2 regions of the Arthrobacter sp. 1088 genome follow, and region 2 is predicted to be linked to the other one. Evidence: riboswitches for the same ligand, from Rfam matches in the RefSeq annotation. Region 2 holds a riboswitch; the other holds the start of a gene.
What was found. A riboswitch is a leader RNA that binds a small molecule or an ion and turns the genes downstream of it on or off. The one in region 2 is predicted to bind glycine.

Region 1 (7,183 bases), on a different contig from region 2:
TGATGCCGTTCAGGCCGCGGAGCAGGGCCAGGAGTTCGCGGGAGTGGAGTCCGCCCATCTCCGGGGTGCCCGTACCGGGAGCGAATGCGGGGTCCAGGACGTCGATGTCGATGGAGACGTACACCGGGGTGTCGCCGAGCCTGTCCTTCACCTGCTGGATTGCCGCCGGGACACCGATGACATCCAGGTCCGAGCAGCGGATGATCTGGAACCCGAACTCGTGGTCCCTGAGGAAGTCATTGCGGTCATACACAGGGCCACGGATGCCGACGTGCATCGACTTGTCCTCCACAAGGAGGCCTTCCTCGAACGCCCGCCGGAAGATGGTTCCGTGCGTAATGGGCTGGTCAAAGTACGTGTCCCACGTATCCAGGTGTGCGTCAAAGTGCAGCAAAGCCACCGGACCATGGACCTTGTTCAGGGCCCTGAGCATCGGCAGGGCAATCGTGTGGTCGCCGCCGATCGAGATCAGCCGCTTGTCTTCGCTGATGAGGGGCAACGCCTGCTCCTCGATCTCACGAACAGCGCGGGTGATGTCGTAGGGCGTGCAGGCGATGTCGCCGGCGTCCACAACCTGGGCTTCGTAAACGGGTTCGACGTCGAGCTCCGGGTGGTAGCCCGGGCGCAGGAGACGCGAGGCCTCGCGAACCGCGGCAGGACCGAAACGGGCGCCGGGCCGGAAGGAGGTTCCGCCGTCGAACGGTACGCCGACAATCGCAATGTCATAGTCCGGGACGCGGTCAATTTGGGGGAGGCGGGCGAAGGTGCCGAGTCCGGCATACCGGGGGACTTTGGTTGCGTCGACAGGGCCGATGGGCTTGTGGATTGTCATTGCCGGTTCCTTGGTGTGAGGGGTGCTCGCCATTGAGCGGGAAGTAAGTAATTCCATTCTTGGTGACGCGGGTCACGGCGAATAGCGGTACATTGACTACAAATGGCCCAGACGCTTAGACGAATGTCTAAAAGGTTCGGAACGGGCCCCGGGAATCATAGAGTCAGGACCCCATCCGATGGCAATCACGGTCGCCGAACTCGTGGCTGAACCCCAACTCGGGCTCAGCCTTCTGGCCGGTGACGCGGGCCGCGACAACCGGATCACCTGGGCCCACACCTCCGATCTGCCCAGGCTCTGGGAGTGGGTCACAGGTGGAGAGCTGATGATGACCAATGGACTCTCGATTCCGGCCGACGCCGCGGGACAAGTGGCGCTCGCCGAGGCCCTTATGGACAGCGGGGCAAGCGCCTTGGCCATCGGCGAGAAGATGCACGCGCCTCCGCTGACCCAGGAGTTCCTGGCGGCCTGTGACCGGCTGCCGCTGCCGCTGATCAACATCCCCTACCCCCTGCCGTTCATCGCGATCGCCCGCTCGGTTGCCGAGTCCTCCCTGCTCGAAGAGTCCCGGCGCTTGCGGCAGACGGCCAGGGTTTACGACCTGCTCCGAACGGCCGGCGCCTCGGAGGACCATTGGCAGAGCCTGGTCCAACGGCTCGCCACCGAACTGGATGCGGAGCTGTTCGTGGTGGACCGCCGCTGCCTGCATCCCTGGCACCCGGAGGGACAGCCAGTCCCACGGTTCCTTGCCGATGAATGGGCTCCGCTTTCCGGGCAGGTGTCCTTGGCGGGAAAGAACTTCCAGTGGCACCGGATCCGGGGCCGGCACGTGCTGACCATGGACATCCCGACCCACGCCAACGCGCTCCTCGTGGTGCTGCCCAACAGCGAACCGCACCCGGACGCCGTCGTACTTCTGCACGCCGCAACCGTGCTGGGACTGCAGCTTTCGCGCATCGTCCTGTCGCTGGAAGGCCGCCATCGGCTGGCGGGTGAGTTCCTGCTGCAGGCCATGGATGGGAGATTGGGGGCGGCCGAGATGGAGAGCCGGCTGGCCGGTTTTGATGTTCCGCCCCAGGATTTCCTGCTCGCCTCGCTCTACGCGGACGCCGGCAATAAAGCAGCGGACGACGGCGACAGGCTGGCTAACGTGCACATCGAACTGTGGCGGCACGGGGTTGCGTCGGCTTCCCTGAAGCGGAACAACCGGCTCCACGTCGTGGTCCCTGCTGATGTGCCGGACGACATCCTGGTTCATTGTGCCGGGGCGGATGCCGCGATCGGGATCAGCGCTCCGGCGGGTGTGGCGGGCATTCAGCGCGCGCTGCAGGAGTCACTGTGGGCGCTCGGATCGGCCCGGGCGAACAAGCTTGGCCTGGCCCGCTACGCGCAGGGACCATCATGGCTGGGGCTGACGGGTTTCGAGGAAGGAACTGCCCTGGTCCGGCGTCTCCTCGGCCCGATTTTCGATTACGAGCAGAGCCAGGAAGGCGATCTCATCGTCACGCTGAGGACCTATCTGGACTCGCAGCGTTCCTGGCAAAAAACCGCCGCTGCCCTGTTCGCGCACCGGCAAACCATCATCTATCGGATACGGAAAATCGGCGAATTGACGGGGCTGGACATGGGTGAAACCTCCACTGTTGCCCAGTTGTGGTTCGCGCTCCAGATCCACGAGGCAATGCACCGGTAGGTATCCCTTGCTTGCGCTTTTTCCAGATAACCCGCTATGGTGTGAACCGTGTCACTGACGTGACGCAATGCTTTTGATCTGTGGCGGGAGAGTCCTGCCGGTACATCCAGTCAGGCGCCGTAGGAGCAAATCCTCCCCAGGAATCTCTCAGGCCCACGTACCGCCACGGCGAGGCAACTCTGGAAAGCAGTCCAGGTAACTGGGCTCACCGACGGTGCAAGCAGGCAACCATTCCTGCGGAATCTCTCAGGTCCAATACAGAGCGGGGAGGAACCCACATCATCGTGGCGCACATAGGGCGCCTGAATCATGGAGTTCCTCTTGACTGTTCAATCAACCCCCACCGCTTTCGCGGACCGGCACATCGGCGCCCGCCGTCAGGCCGACGTTGACACCATGCTCAAGGCAATCGGCTACGACTCCGTAGACGGCCTGGTAGATGTTGCGGTCCCCGATTCCATCCGGCAAGCCACGCCGCTGACGCTCCAGGCCGCCCTTAGCGAGACCCAGGTCCTCGCCGAGCTCCGCAAGCTTGCGTCCAAGAACAAGACCGCCATCCAGCTGATCGGCCAGGGCTACTACGACACCGTTACGCCGCCGGTTATCCGACGCAACATCCTGGAAGCTCCGGCCTGGTACACGGCGTACACGCCTTACCAGCCCGAGATTTCGCAGGGCCGTCTTGAAGCTCTCCTGAACTTCCAGACCATGGTCCAGGACCTCACCGGACTTCCCGTGGCCAACGCTTCGCTGCTGGATGAAGCCACCGCTGTGGCCGAGGCTTCGCTGCTGATGCGTCGTGCCAACAAGTCCAAGACCGCGAAGGACGGCAAGACTGTCCTGGACGCCGACCTCCTCCCGCAGACCATCGCCATCGTGAAGGGCCGCGCCGAGGCGCTCGGCTTCGAGGTGGAGATTGCCGACCTCTCCGCAGGGCTTCCCGACGGCGATATCAACGGCATCGTCCTGCAGCAGCCCGGTGTTTCGGGCCGCGTTTTCGACCACTCCGGCGTCATCGCTGACGCCAAGGAGCGCGGGGCGCTGGTCACTGTCGCTGCCGACCTTTTGGCGCTCACCCTCATCACGCCCCCGGGCGAGCAGGGCGCCGATATCGCCGTCGGAACTGCGCAGCGCTTTGGTGTTCCGCTGTTCTTCGGCGGCCCCCACGCTGCGTACATGGCAGTCCGCGAAGGCATGGAGCGCACGCTCCCGGGCCGCATCGTCGGCGTCTCCAAGGACAACGCCGGAGTCCCGGCTTACCGTCTGGCCCTTCAGACCCGCGAGCAGCACATCCGCCGCGAAAAGGCGACGTCCAACATCTGCACCGCGCAGGCACTACTCGCGATCGTGGCTTCGATGTACGCGGTCTACCACGGTCCGGAAGGCCTGAAGGCGATCGCCGAAACCGTGCACGGCCACGCCCGCACGCTGGCCACTGCCCTCAAGACCGCCGGCCGTGAACTCGTGTCTGAATCCTTCTTCGACACCCTCACTGTCCGCGTACCCGGCAAGGCTGACAAAGTCATCGCGGCCGCCGAAGCCCGCGGTATCAACCTGCGTCGCATCGATGCTGACACGGTTGGCGTTTCCCTCGATGAAACCACGACGCCGGAGGTCCTCTCTGCGGTAGCCGTCGCCTTTGGTGCCGGTCCGGTGAAGGACGCTTCCGGGTTTGAGCTGCCCTCAGACGTGGTCCGAACCAGTGATTTCCTGCAGCACCCGGTGTTCAACACGCACCGTTCCGAGACCCAGCTGCTGCGCTACATCCGCAAGCTTTCGGACCGCGACCTCGCCTTGGACCGCACCATGATCCCGTTGGGTTCCTGCACCATGAAGCTGAACGCTACCGCCGAGATGGAAGCAATCTCCTGGCCGGAGTTCGCCTCCATCCACCCGTTCGCTCCGGATCACCAGACCGCTGGCTGGCGCGAGCTCATTGAAGGGCTGGAAGCGGACCTCACTGAGATCACCGGCTACGATCAGGTCTCCATCCAGCCGAACGCCGGTTCCCAGGGTGAGCTCGCGGGCCTCCTTGCGATCCGCGGCTACCACCTTTCCCGTGGCGACGAGCAGCGCAACGTGTGCCTTATTCCTGCCTCGGCGCACGGCACCAACGCGGCCTCGGCTGTGCTCGCTGGCATGAAGGTAGTAGTGGTGGCCACCGCCCCTGATGGCACCATCGACCACGAAGACCTGGCCGCCAAGATCGAGGCCAACAAGGACGTCCTGTCCTGCATCATGATCACGTACCCGTCCACGCACGGTGTTTACGACGCTGACGTCCGGGAGGTCTGCGACTCGATCCATGCTGCCGGAGGCCAGGTGTACGTTGACGGCGCAAACCTCAACGCACTCGTTGGGCTCGCCCAGCCGGGCAAGTTCGGCGGCGATGTATCCCACCTGAACCTGCACAAGACTTTCTGCATCCCGCACGGCGGCGGTGGACCCGGTGTTGGTCCGGTTGCGGCAAAGGCACACCTGGCACCGTTCATGCCCGGGGATGCGAACAATGTTTCATCTGAAGGTGGCGTGGCCATCTCTGCATCCCGCTACGGCTCCGCCGGTGTGCTCCCGATTTCCTGGGCTTACGTGAAGCTCATGGGTGGCCAAGGGCTCACCGAAGCCACCAAGTCCGCGCTGCTCGCTGCGAACTACATTGCCTCCCGCTTGGATGAGCACTTCCCGGTTCTTTACACCGGCGAAGGCGGTCTTGTTGCCCACGAGTGCATCCTGGATCTCCGCGAACTGACTGCCCGCACCGGCGTCACGGCTGAGGACGTGGCCAAGCGCCTCATCGACTTCGGTTTCCACGCACCCACGCTGGCGTTCCCGGTTGCGGGCACTTTGATGGTGGAGCCGACCGAGTCCGAGGACCTGGCCGAGATCGACCGCTTCATTGAAGCCATGATCACCATCCGTGCCGAAATCGAGCAGGTTGCCACCGGCGATTTCACTGTTGAGAACTCGCCGCTGCGGAACGCGCCGCACACGGCTGCCGCCGTCGTGAGTTCTGCATGGGACCGCGACTACACGCGGGAGCAGGCCGCGTTCCCCGTCCACCACCTTAAGCAGGACAAGTACTTCCCGCCGGTCGGACGCATTGACGGCGCTGCTGGCGACCGCAACCTGGTGTGCTCCTGCCCGCCCCTCGAAGCGTTCGAGGACAACACCGCAGACTTCGAGAACTAAAGGACTGGCTCAATGACTGAGAACTACACCGCTCTCTACGAGCAGCACAAAAAAGCCGGGGCCTCGTTCACGGACTTCGGCGGCTGGCAGATGCCGCTCAAGTACGAGTCCGAACTCGCCGAACACCACGCAGTCCGTAACGCAGCTGGCCTCTTCGACCTCTCGCACATGGGCGAAGTCTGGGTCAGTGGTCCGGACGCGGCGGCCTTCCTGGACTTCGCGCTCGTGGGCAAGTTGTCCGCGATCGCCGTGGGCAAGGCCAAGTACTCGCTGATCTGCAACGCCGACGGCGGCATCATCGACGACCTCATCACCTACCGCCGCCCTTCTCCCGAAGAAGGCGTGGATCAGTACCTCGTGGTCCCCAACGCAGGCAACGCCAAGGTAGTTGCGGCAGCATTGCTGGAGCGGGCGGCCGGCTTCGACGTCGTGGTTGAGGACGCCTCGGCTGAGACGTCGCTGATCGCAGTCCAGGGTCCGAACGCGGAAGCCATTCTGCTGACCTTGGTTCCGGCAGAGCAGCACGCCCTCGTGACCGAGCTGAAGTACTACGCGGCTGTTGAGGTTGAGATCAACGGGCAGGACTTGTTGCTTGCCCGCACCGGTTACACCGGCGAAGACGGCTTCGAGATCTACATCCCGAACGTTGACGCAGCCGGCCTTTGGGAAGCACTCCTCGAGGTCGGCGAAGGCCACGGCCTCATCCCCGCGGGCCTTGCAGCACGCGACTCCCTTCGCCTCGAAGCCGGCATGCCGCTCTACGGCAACGAGCTCTCCCGCTACGTCAACGCCTACGCCGCAGGACTTGGCCCGGTGGTTTCCCTGGCCAAGGAAAGCGACTTCATCGGCAAGGAAGCCCTGACTGCGATCAAGGCAGCCGGCGTCGGATCGACCATCGGACAGAAACTGGTCGGCCTGAAGGGAACCGGCCGACGTGCAGCCCGCGCCCACTATTCGGTCCTCAAGGACGGCTCGCTCATCGGCGAAGTCACCTCCGGCCAGCCGAGCCCGACGCTCGGTTACCCGATCGCCCTGGCGTATGTCGACGTCGAGCACTCCACACCGGACACGGTAGTCGAGGTGGACCTCCGCGGAAAAGCTGAGCAGTTCGAGATCGTTCAGCTGCCGTTCTACAAGCGCCAAAAATAGCCACGAGAGAAGGAACTGGAATGAGCAAAGTAGTTGCCGAGCTGAAGTACTCGGCTGAGCATGAATGGGTTGCTTCGGATGGAGCCGGGCCTGTGGGGATTGGGATCTCTGCGGTTGCTGCGGATGCCTTGGGCGACATTGTGTACGTTGACCTCCCTGAGGTCGGTTCTACTGTGACTGCAGGCGAGACCTGCGGCGAGGTCGAGTCCACCAAGTCGGTCTCGGACCTGTACTCGCCGGTGACAGGTGAGGTGACCGAGATCAATGACGCCGTTGTCAGCGATCCGGCCCTGATCAACACCGACCCTTACGGCGCTGGT
Region 2 (7,183 bases):
AGGCAAATCCGGGTCTCCGTACTCGGCGATCCATGAATATCCGGCAGAGAGTTTGGTATAGCGGCGCATGTCCAGCAATGGCACGCCGCAGGACACTGCACCAAACAGTTCCGGGTACTGGGTCAGCATGTTGCCTACCAGCAGCCCACCATTTGAGCCGCCCACACAGCCGAGTCGACGGCGGCTGGTCACGCCGCGGGAGATGAGGTCCTGTGCCACGGCGGCGAAGTCTTCGTAGGCTCGGTGCCGCTTTTCCTGCAGCGCTGCCCGGTGCCACGAGGGCCCGTATTCGCCGCCGCCACGGATGTTCGCCACAACGTACACACCGCCACGGGTGTGGGAGCCGGGACCGTCAGCCAAGGCAGCAGCGGACGTGCGACGCTCCAGCCAAGCCCTGCCAATGGTGCCGCTGTAGGCGGGGGTGCGGGAAACTTCGAATCCGCCATAGCCTGAGAGCTGCGTGGGATTTTGTCCGTCCAGGACCAGGTCCTTGGATGCCACCTGGAAGTAGGGGACTTTGGTCCCATCCGCCGAGACAGCGAAATGCTGCTGGACCTCATAGTCGCCGTCATTGAAGAACGACGGCGATCGCTTCACCACGGCGTGCTGGCTGGTGACCCCGGCAGCTGCTCCGGCAACAGACGAACCCGCCGGCCCTGCAGTGAGGGTGCCGCGGGTGAGGGTAGTGGGCGTAGTGAAACCGGTGGCGACCAACCAGTAGTCATTTCCGGCTCCGGATTCATCTTCGTCGTCCACCGCGTAGGCATTGACGTCGTGAAGCGGCGGGCACGCGTCCAGGACGGTGGCAACCCAGCTGCTGTCGGAATCGACGCGGGAAGGGTCCAGCACCCTGATTTCGGAAGAGACGTCGCGCAGGACGTTGAGCAGCAGATAGTCCTTGGTCCAACTCCACGATTGCAGCGACGTGTGGTCATCCGGGGTAAACAGCACCACAAATTGGCGCGATCCAGCCAGGTAGCCCTCGAGGTCAGCGGCCAGCAGGGAACCGGCCGCGTAGGTAACGCCGGAAACGTCCCAGTCCTTCTGCGGGCGGAGCATCAGCCATTCTCGGTGGGCAATGATGTTCACGTCGGTGGGCACATCGATTTCAAGCCATGAGTCGTCGCGAAGCAGCCACGTCTTGCGGTTGTAGAAGTCGATGTAGTCTACGGCGAAGGTCCGTTCGAAGCCCGGGGTGGAGTCATGGGCCACGATGGCCAGCATGTGGTCTTCGGGGATGTCGAAGATCCGCTCTGCCTGGGCGAGGGATTGGCCGCGACGCAGCTTCACGCCGGTCCGGGCGTACGAGGAGGTGGTTGCAGGCAACCCTTCTGCCGTACTGGAGACAAGCAGTGTGTCCGCATCGAGCCAACTCACGTTGCCTTTTGCCGTGGGCAGATCGAATCCGCCGGCGGCAGGGTCAACAAAGGTGCGGGATTCGACGTCGAACTCGCGGTGCCGGTTGGCGTCACCGCCGTCGGGGGACAGCGAAACCATCGCGAAGCGGTACGTGTCCCCGTCCGAAGGACGAAGGAACCCGGCCCCATGGAACACCCATTCGACGCCTTCTGCTGCGGCGAGGGCATCGATGTCCAGCAACACGTCCCATTCGGGAGCCTCGGAGACGTAACTTTCCCAGGTAGTGCGGCGCCAAAGGCCCTTGGGGTGCTCCTGGTCCTTCCAGAAGTTGTAGTAGAAATCGCCGCGTTTGTTCACCATGGCGATCCGGTCCGTCGAATCCAGGACCTCCAGGATGCCGGCTTCAACCGCTGCGTAGTCTGCGTCCTCCAGCAAATCCTCGGTTCGCGCGTTCTGTTCCCGGACCCAGGCCAGCTGTTCTTCGCCGTGGATGTCCTCCAACCACACGTTCTCATCCGTGGGTTCGGGCGCGATGGTCGCAGCGTGGCGAGGCCCGGACTTGGTCTCCAGATCCGTGTCATTGTCAGGAAGGGGCGTCTGATCAGCTTCTGTGGTGGTCATCGCCCCATCCAAGCAACACTTTTCAACTGGAAGCAAGTCACGCAGAAGTTAGGCTTGAGCGTGGCTAAATCGCAAATCAATCGTGTTGCCCTTATTGGGGCCGGCCCCCGGGGCACGAGTGTCCTTGAGCGGCTGCTCGCGAATTGGGCTGCAGGGGCCACCAGCCGCGCGAACCGGACCGATACCGGGCAGCGCACACTGCACATCCACGTTGTGGATCCTTTCCCGCCAGCATCCGGCCATGTGTGGCAGCCGGAGCAGTCCAGGCTGTACCTGATGAACACACAGGCGTTCTATCCGACGCTCATCCCGGAAGACCCCAAACTTGCGCAGCCCCTCGCAGGCGGTTCGTTCGACCAGTGGCGCGCCGCCCGACGTCGTGATGGACAGGGGCTGAACGACGCCGAAAAGGCGGAGTTGGCCACCCTGGAGTCCCACGATTTTCCCAGCAGGGCGCTCTACGGACGGTACCTGCGGCAGACTTTGGCGGAACTGCTTCAGCGAATGCCCGACGGCGTGGAGGTCACCTTCCATGAGACGACCGCCGTAGCGGCGCGCCCGGTCCCGGCAAGCCCAGGCATCGCAGGTGGGCAAGCGTTCGACGTCGAACTGGCCGACGGCACTACCCTCACCGTCGGCTCGGTGGTCCTCGCGCTGGGACACGTCGAGTCACGTTTGAATCCGGAGCAGCGTTCGTTCCAACGGGCAGCCGATGAGCACGGCCTCCTCTACTTCCCGCCTGCACCGCCAGCCGACGTCGACTGGCAGCGGGTGCCGGACAACGAGCCCGTCCTGGTGCGTGGAATGGGACTGAATTTCTTCGATGTCATGGGCCAGCTGACTGAGGGCCGGGGAGGCAAGTTCGTCGAAGCCGGCGTACCGGGAGCCGGAGTTCTCGAGTACCGGCCCTCGGGCAGGGAACCCAGGATTATCGCAGCATCCCGGCGCGGAACACCGTACCGGGCCAAGGCCGGTTTGGCGGGGTATTACCCCAGCAGCATCACCATGCGTTACTTGACCGAGGCAGCAGTGGACCGGTTCAGGGCAGCCGGTATCCAGCCCGGATTCGACCACGATCTTTGGCCGCTCCTGCACCGGGACGCCTTGTGGGCCTATTACTCCACCCTGGCAAGGTCGCAGCCTGCCGCCATCCGCGATGCGGCGCAGTTCCTCGCGGACCTTGAGGACGCGTTGCAACCCCACGCGCACACCACCGCCAACTGGGAAAGCGACGTCGCCGCCTTGGTGGACAAGCACGTGCTTGCCTCCCGCCGACTGAATGTCCGCGGACTCGCTGCGCCCTTGGCTGGCCGGACGTTCGCGTCCCGCCGGGAACTGGATCTGGCGATAACGGCCTACCTGGACGACGACGCACGACGCTCCGCACTGGGCGAAGCGGATCCCGTGAAAATGGCAATCGGCGCACTGCATACCGGCAGGGCGATCCTGAAGTCCGTCGTGGCAGACGGTGGTATCACGGACGAATCGTGGGTCGCTGAACTGAGGGGATGGTTCGAATCGTTCGTTGAAGGCCTTGCCAGCGGGGCCCCGGCACTGCGTTCGGAGCAGTTGGCTGCTTTGGCGCGTGCCGGCGTCGTTGGTTTCGTTGGACCCGACCCGAAGTTCAGTGTGGACAGAAGCGCCAAGGTTTTCCGGGCAGTCTCTCCATGGGTCCACGACGGGCCAGCGGAGGCACCCACGTTGATTGAAGCGATGTCGCCGGCCAACAGGGTGGGCATCAATATTTCTCCACTCCTGGAACAACTCATGGCTGACGGCCTTGTGCGAACCAAAATCATGATGAGTGCCGAGGGCACGCCGGTGCAGACAACCGGACTGGATGTGGAACCGCACCCGTACCGGCCTGTGGCGTCCAACGGCTCTGTGACCCGGGGGATGTATGTTTTGGGTCTGCAATTGTCGGCGACCCAGTGGGGAACGGCCATTGCTGCCGAGGCGCGTCCAGCGACCGGGAAGGCTTATGCCAGTGGCCAGCGAACCCTGCGGGATGCCGACGAAATCGCCCGTAGCATTCTGGCCAGCTAGCTGCCTTTGTTTGCGGTGTGTCCAATGCTTCGCTAGTGTGTGAGCTGCATCACCGGCAAAGTGGTGCGCGCTTTTGATCTGCGGCGGGAGAGTCCTGCCGGTACATCCCGTCAGGCGCCGTAGGAGCAAACCCTCCCCAGGAATCTCTCAGGCCCATGTACCGCCGCGGCGAGGCAACTCTGGAAAGCAGTCCGGGCATCCGGGCTCACCGAAGGTGCAAGCAGGCCATCCCTGCGGAAACTCTCAGGTCCACCTACAGAGTGGGGAGGAACCCGAATCATCGTGGCACCCAGTGCCGCCTGAACAATGGAGTTCCTCTTGACGATTCAGCGCCCACCCTCCTCCGTCCCGCATCCAGCAGGCTCACCACACCTCGAACCACACCTCGAACGGCAGCTCAGCAACCGGCACATCCAGCTGATCGCGATAGGCGGTGCAATTGGCACGGGCCTGTTCATGGGCTCGGGAAAGACCATTTCTGCCGCTGGTCCATCTGTCATTTTCGTGTACATGATCATCGGCTTCATGCTCTTCTTCGTCATGCGCGCCATGGGCGAGTTGCTCTTGAGCAACCTGAACTACAAATCCTTCAGCGACTTTGCAGCGGACCTGCTGGGTCCCTGGGCAGGGTTCTTCACCGGCTGGACCTACTGGTTCTGCTGGGTCGTTACCGGCATCGCCGACGTCATCGCGATCGCCGGGTACTCCAAGGAGCTCTGGCCGTCCCTTCCACTCTGGGTGCCCGGATTGATCACCATCGGAATCCTGCTGCTTCTGAACCTGGCTACGGTGAAAGCATTCGGCGAGACCGAATTCTGGTTCGCCCTCATCAAGATCGTCGCCATCGCGGCACTGATCATCGTCGGTTTGTTCATGATTTTCAGCGGCTTCCAGTCCGACGCCGGACCGGCCAGCTTCACCAACCTGTGGAGCCACGGTGGCTTCTTCCCCAACGAATTCATGGGCTTCGTCGCCGGTTTCCAGATCGCCGTCTTCGCTTTCGTCGGCATTGAACTGGTAGGCACCACGGCCGCCGAGGCCAAGGACCCGGAGAAGAACCTGCCCAAGGCCATCAACTCGATTCCGGTCCGCGTGCTGCTCTTCTATGTGGGTGCCCTCATCATCCTGATGTCCGTCACCCCGTGGACCCAGTTCGCGGCCGGCCACAGCCCATTCATTGCAATGTTCTCCCTGGCCGGCCTGGGCGCGGCGGCTACGATCGTCAACCTGGTGGTTCTCAGCTCTGCGATGTCCTCAGCCAACTCGGGTATCTACTCAACGTCCCGCATGGTTTACGGATTGGCCCAGGAAGGCGACGCACCCGCCGTTTTCGGAGCATTGTCCGGACGCAAAGTACCCCGCAACGCCCTGTTCCTTTCCTGCGTCCTGCTGCTGTCCGGCGTCGTCCTCATGTATGCCGGGCAGGACATCGGCAAGGCGTTCGACATGGTGACAACCGTGTCTGCTGTCTGCTTCGTGTTCGTATGGTCCATCATCCTGGCCAGCTACCTTGCATTCCGCAAGCGGCGGCCACACCTGCATGATGCTTCGGCGTTCAAAATGCCAGGCGGCGTGGTGATGGTGTGGGTGGTTTTTGCGTTCTTTGCCTTCGTGCTTTGGACCCTGACCACGCAGCCGGACACTTTTGCTGCGCTCCTGGCCACGCCGCTGTGGTTCCTGATTCTGGGGGTGGCCTGGGTCATCCTGCGTCGCCGGCCAGCGCACCTGATTCGCTTCAAGGAGTTCCAGGCGCAGCTTGAGAAGGACGCCAAGCACACGGAGGAACCCGAGCTCGCCAAGAAGTAGGCGAAAATCCAAAAAGGTAGCCTCTCACGAGTCATCCTCGTGAGGGGCTACCTTTTTGGCGGGTCATGCGAAGGGGCCGCCTAGCCCCTCAGACACTTCTGGTACACCAACCAGGCCCATGCGTAGTGGAACCAGCCCACGGCGTCGTACCACTTGGACGGTTTGGTGGGCGGAGTGCATTGCGGAGGATTCGTGCCGCTCCCCGCAACCGTCACCAGGGCCTTCACGACGGTTCCGGACTCGACGGCGGTCAGCACCAATGTGCCACTGCCTGCAGCTGCCGCCGCGGGAACCTTGAGGTTCATTGTGGCAGTGCCTGCCGTTACCGGCACGGAGTCGAGCGTTATCGCCGCGCCCTTGCTGTCCACGAAGACGGCCCTAAGGGCGGTGTTGGCCGGGCTGCCGATCGAGGTGAGATTCAGCTTGGAGATAGCGAGTGCCATGGGCTCACCCGCTTTGACCTCTGCGGCGGTGGTGTTTACCACGGCAACTGACCGGCGCGCGAAGTCCGGAGACACGGGGTTGTGCTCACGGAGGTACTTGATCCAGGCATCGCGGTCCACCAACCCGGTGTCCTTCGTGTTGCTGCCTTCCTTGAAGATGCGGAAGTTGTCGCCGCCGGTAGCCAGGAAGCTGAACGTACCGATCCTGTACTGCCTGGCGGGGTCGATGACTGCACCGCCTACCCAGATGCCGGTGATGCGGTCGCCTTCCGGGCGGGCGGCGTCGTAGGTGTAGTTGACGTTCCTGGAAAGTCCAAGCTGCTGGTACGGGCGGCTGGGAACTGTTCCATCAACGTTGGTCTGCCACTGCTGCTCAAGAAGGGTCTTGAACTGGGCGCCAGTGAGGGAGGTAGTCCACAGGTTGTTCACGAACGGCAGGACCGCGTTGGCCTCAGCGTAGGTGATGGTGCCGTCCGGTGCGTAGTAGAGCTCGTTACGCAGGCCGCCAGGGTTCACGACGCCGATCTCCGCCGCACCCAGTTCAGGCGCCTGGAGCGTGTCCACCAAGGAGTCCGCTACCAGGTTTCCGAGGGTGGATTCGTTCGCGCGGTCGTCCCGCTTGGGGGTGCCGCCAGCCGGATCCGGAGTGAAGGCGGTGGTGATATCAGCTGTCACTGCGCCCACCGGCTGATTCCCGATCACGGCAGCATCGGCAAGAGCCTTGTCCACGATCGCCTTGACTGCGGCCACGCGAGGATAGGCGGCAACGAGGCTTTCCGAAGTGTCCGTGGTCCGATCCACCACGGCAGCTTTATAGCTTGTGACCGAATGCGTGGTGGTATCGATGGTGAGAGTAACGCTTCCCACGTTTTCGCCGTAGTTGCCGGTCTGCACAATGGGACGGGTTT

Region 1: it holds a riboswitch for glycine, as region 2 does, so the genes downstream of both, gcvP (aminomethyl-transferring glycine dehydrogenase) here and cycA (D-serine/D-alanine/glycine transporter) in region 2, are expected to answer to the same signal.

Annotation. Positions count from the first base shown of each region.
Region 1 covers NZ_JAVDSM010000005.1:240,022-247,204, reverse strand. Annotated here, with positions in the region: gene speB (agmatinase) at 1-832, opposite strand, end outside; gene J2Y41_RS09850 (PucR family transcriptional regulator) at 1,011-2,525, shown strand; glycine riboswitch at 2,600-2,698, shown strand; gene gcvP (aminomethyl-transferring glycine dehydrogenase) at 2,847-5,714, shown strand; gene gcvT (glycine cleavage system aminomethyltransferase GcvT) at 5,727-6,863, shown strand; gene gcvH (glycine cleavage system protein GcvH) at 6,884-7,183, shown strand, end outside.
Region 2 covers NZ_JAVDSM010000014.1:27,902-35,084, forward strand. Annotated here, with positions in the region: gene J2Y41_RS19465 (prolyl oligopeptidase family serine peptidase) at 1-1,980, opposite strand, end outside; gene J2Y41_RS19470 (FAD/NAD(P)-binding protein) at 2,041-4,026, shown strand; glycine riboswitch at 4,101-4,199, shown strand; gene cycA (D-serine/D-alanine/glycine transporter) at 4,333-5,832, shown strand; gene J2Y41_RS19480 (ExeM/NucH family extracellular endonuclease) at 5,913-7,183, opposite strand, start outside.